One region of the Klebsiella sp. RIT-PI-d genome, then DNA from elsewhere that is predicted to be linked to it. Evidence: predicted binding sites of a transcription regulator. Region 1 holds the regulator's gene; the other holds the start of a gene.

Region 1 (2,203 bases):
CATACATGTCCTGCCCTTCCGCACTGGCATGAATTTCCCCCCCGTTAACATGCAGGGTGGCATCCGAAATGTGAGTCACTTTCTCCACTTTCAACACAATGTAGACCTGATTGATGCGGTCAAAATACTGTTCCAGCTTAGCAAATTTCGTGCTGACAAAATCGCGAAGTCCATCAGTAATCTCGACATTGTGTCCAGTGATATTGAGCTGCATAGTGTCTTCCTTATCGGTTGGGTCATACCAGCTGCTTACGCTGGTTAGACGGCGGAATGGATAAAGACTCTCGATACTTCGCCACGGTACGACGTGCAACCATGATCCCCTGATCGGACAGCATTGTGGTTAATTTGCTGTCGCTCAGCGGTTTCGCGGGGTTCTCCGCAGCGATTAACTTTTTCACCAGCGCACGAATCGCGGTCGACGAGGCTTCGCCACCGCCTTCGGTATTTACATGGCTGGAGAAAAAATATTTCAGTTCAAAAATGCCGCGCGGGCTATGCAAATACTTCTGCGTAGTTACGCGAGATATCGTGGATTCATGCATCTCAACGGCCTGGGCGATATCGGCCAGCACCATGGGTTTCATATACTCTTCACCCTGCTCAAAAAACGCCTGCTGCTGCTCAACAATGCAGCGGCTAACGCGTAGCAGCGTATCATTGCGACTCTCCAGGCTTTTAATCAGCCACTTCGCTTCCTGGAGATTACTGCGGATGTACTGGTTATCTGCATCGTTGCGGTTACTGCCGCTCATCGCGGCATAGTGCTGATTAATTTGCAGGCGTGGAATGCTATCGGAATTCAGCTCGACCAGCCATTGACCGTTCACTTTGCGCACCAGCACATCCGGGATCACATACTCCGGCTCTCCGGTCTGGATCGACTGGCCAGGGCGCGGGTCCAGAGACTGAATAAAATTCACTGCATCTTTGAGTACGTCTTCTTTAAGACGCGTAACGCGCATTAAAGTTCGGAAATCATGATTGGCGAGAAGATCAAGGTGATTACTGATGATCAACTGTGCTTCAGCGATCCACGGCGTATTTTTAGCAAACTGCGAAAGCTGGATCAGCAGGCAGTCGCGCAGATCTTTGGCGGCAACACCGACAGGATCGAATCGCTGTACCCGCTTGAGTACCGCTTCCACTTCGTCAAGCCCAATGTCGCCATCGCCCATACTGTCGAGAATGTCCTCGACAGAGAGGGTCAGGTAGCCGGTGTCATCTACCGCATCGACGATCGACGTGGCAATCGCCCGATCGGTGTCGGTGAAAGGCGTCAGTTCAACCTGCCACATCAGATAATCCTGCAAGGACTGGGTGGTTTCGCCCTGATAAACGGGTAATTCGTCGTCCTGGTAATCCACGCCGTTACCGGAAGGCGTTCCGGCGGTGTAGATTTCGTCCCAGCTGGCATCCAGCGGCAGCTCTTCGGGCATCTCTTTTTGTTCCAGCGCGTCCACGCTGTCCAGCGTTTCGTTATCCGGAGATTCTTTGGCATCTATCTCTTCATGAAGATCGGTTTGCTCAAGCAGTGGATTGCTTTCCAGCGCCTGTTGAAGTTCCTGCTGTAATTCCAGCGTTGAGAGTTGCAGCAGGCGAATGGCCTGTTGTAACTGCGGCGTCATAGCAAGCTGTTGACTAAACCTTAATTGCAAACCTTGCTTCATATTCAGAGCGATTCTCTCCCGAGTTTACGTCGCTGACTTCTTACGCTTTATTCATCAGGCCGCTTCCGGGGCATGACGAGGATAGGATAAACACACCCTATCAGAGTCTGAAGTCTTCCCCAAGATATACGCGCTTAACCTGTTCGTCTTTAAGGATTTCGTCTGGCTTACCGTGCGCAATCAGATGGCCCTGGCTCACAATATAAGCGCGTTCGCACACCGCTAACGTTTCGCGCACGTTATGATCGGTAATCAGCACGCCAAGACCACTGTCGCGCAGATGCTCGATAATGTGTTTGATGTCGATAACGGAAATGGGATCAACACCGGCAAACGGTTCATCGAGCAGGATAAATTTAGGATTTGCGGCCAGCGCACGGGCGATTTCCACGCGGCGACGTTCACCGCCGGAGAGCGCCTGACCCAGACTGTCGCGCAGGTGTTCAATATGGAATTCTTCCATCAGCTCGTTAGCGCGATCTTGCCGTTGTTCAGCCGTCAGATCGTCACGAATTTGCAGGACCGCCATCAGG
Region 2 (2,203 bases), 450 kb from region 1:
ACAGTGGTGGCACATCTGCGGAGCAGATTCTTTTTCATTACGCATAACACGCAGACGCGGCATGACTTGCAGGCCGTGCTGACGATGCGTCTCGGCACAGGCAGCCTCACAGGTGCGGCAGCCGATACAGAGGGTGGAGTCAGCAATTACAAAACGATTCACCAGGCATTCCTCAGGTGATTGTCATTTTTGACGAAATCGTGTCGGCCGGTGTCAATTTCGACACTTATCGACACGGGTAACTTCAGGCCAGCGTGGCCTGTCCCTGTTTGTTCACCAGTTGGCTTAAATCAACAGGAAGATCGTTTTCTACCGCGGTATACAGGCTGTCATATACGGCAGAGATCTTTTCCAGATAGTGCTCAAGCACCTGCTCGCGATTGCGGCTATCAATACGGCCGTCGACCTTGCCGTCGCTGGTTAATTGCGCCTGCGCAATCAGCTGCTTATCTTCACCCTCGCGCGTCTCAACGTAATATTCGATGGTATGGCTGTTGAAGCCTGCGGCCAGCGTGACGTAAATCGTGAAGTGCTCAAAAAGGACAAAACAGAGATCTTTTTCCGGCGCGCAGCTCATCGCATGATGCAGACGGGCTTTAGATAGCGTCAGCCCCTGGACCAAAGAATTGCAGTAGTTGCGCCACTGATCCTGCTGGCGGCGGTGTCGATCAGCGATGTAATCAGCTTTCTCGCTAATTTCCCAAATAGTCATGTCAGGTTACCCGGTTAAAAGAGACATCCCTGATAAGCACTTTCTATGCCAGTTTTTAATTATCTGATTTTTATGAATTTTATAATAGAGACTGCAATTTATTGACATGTCATTTCGTCACCTCGACATCGTCACCGACAGCGCTACTTTGCTGTTCAGGGGTAACTGGCACCGTTATTGCATTAGTTGGGCATCTTGTACCGGAGGGGCTATGCACGAAATTACGCTCTGCCAGCGGGCGCTGGAGATCATCGAACAACAGGCCGCATCGCACGGCGCAAAACGCGTGACCGGCGTATGGCTCAAAGTGGGCGCGTTTTCCTGCGTAGAGCCTGCGGCCCTTACCTTTTGTTTTGATCTGGTCTGCCGCGGCACGCTGGCAGAAGGCTGTAAACTGCACGTTGAAGAACAACAGGCGGAATGCTGGTGCGATCGCTGCCAGCAATTTGTTCATCTGGTTTCACAGCACGTCCGCCGCTGCCCGCAGTGCGAGAGCGGCACGTTGCAGATCGTGGCCGACGATGGATTACAGATCCAGCGCCTTGAAATTGATCAGGAGTAAATTATGTGTACGACATGCGGTTGTGCTGAAGGCAACCTTTATATTGAGGGTGACGAACATAACCCGCACTCCGCGTTTCGCAGCGCGCCCTTCGCGCCTGCGTCTCGCCCGGCACTCGCTATTACCGGCCTGAAAACAGCCGGTTTTCATCCGCAAGAGTCAACGGGTGGCGATCTGCATTATGGTCACGGTGAAGCCGGAACCCACGCTCCCGGCATCAGCCAGCGGCGAATGCTGGAAGTCGAAATCAACGTGCTGGATAAAAACAATCAGCTCGCTGCCCGCAATCGCGCGCGCTTTGCCGCTCAGGAGCAACTGGTGCTGAATCTGGTTTCCAGCCCCGGCTCCGGTAAAACCACCCTGCTGACCGAAACGCTGCTGCGCCTGAAAGATAAGGTCTCCTGTGCGGTCATCGAAGGCGATCAGCAAACGGTCAACGACGCCGCCCGTATTCGCGCAACCGGCACACCGGCGATTCAGGTGAATACCGGTAAAGGGTGTCATCTTGACGCTCAGATGATTGCCGATGCCGCCCCGCGCCTGCCGCTGGAAAAAAACGGCATTCTGTTTATTGAAAATGTCGGCAATCTGGTCTGCCCGGCAAGCTTCGATCTCGGTGAACGCTGTAAGGTGGCGGTGCTGTCAGTCACTGAAGGAGAAGATAAACCGCTGAAATATCCGCATATGTTTGCCGCCGCTTCGCTGATGCTGCTTAATAAAGTGGACTTACTGCCGTACCTGAATTTTGACGTGGAGCAGTGCATCGCCGCGGCGCGAGAAGTGAACCCTGAAATTGAAATCATGCTTATTTCCGCCACCAGCGGCGAAGGCATGGAGACCTGGCTCACCTGGCTGGAGGCGCAGCGATGTGCATAGGCGTTCCGGGGCAAATTCGCACCATTGACGGCAACCTGGCGAGAGTGGACGTC

Evidence for each region. Region 1 encodes sigma-54, which starts transcription at its own class of promoters, with help from an activator protein. Its sites were predicted from a motif close to GTTGGCACANNTTTCGCTNT; they were not measured.
Region 2: a site for sigma-54 is predicted at 877-896, ahead of hypA (hydrogenase maturation nickel metallochaperone HypA). Genes of this name have one in related genera too.

What each region holds. Positions count from the first base shown of each region.
Region 1 covers NZ_LGIT01000003.1:476,451-478,653, reverse strand. Annotated here, with positions in the region: gene hpf (ribosome hibernation promoting factor) at 1-214, opposite strand, end outside; gene rpoN (RNA polymerase factor sigma-54) at 237-1,670, opposite strand; gene lptB (LPS export ABC transporter ATP-binding protein) at 1,771-2,203, opposite strand, start outside.
Region 2 covers NZ_LGIT01000003.1:28,280-30,482, forward strand. Annotated here, with positions in the region: gene AC791_RS00610 (4Fe-4S dicluster domain-containing protein) at 1-162, opposite strand, end outside; gene hycA (formate hydrogenlyase regulator HycA) at 245-712, opposite strand; gene hypA (hydrogenase maturation nickel metallochaperone HypA) at 924-1,274, shown strand; gene hypB (hydrogenase nickel incorporation protein HypB) at 1,278-2,150, shown strand; gene AC791_RS00630 (HypC/HybG/HupF family hydrogenase formation chaperone) at 2,141-2,203, shown strand, end outside.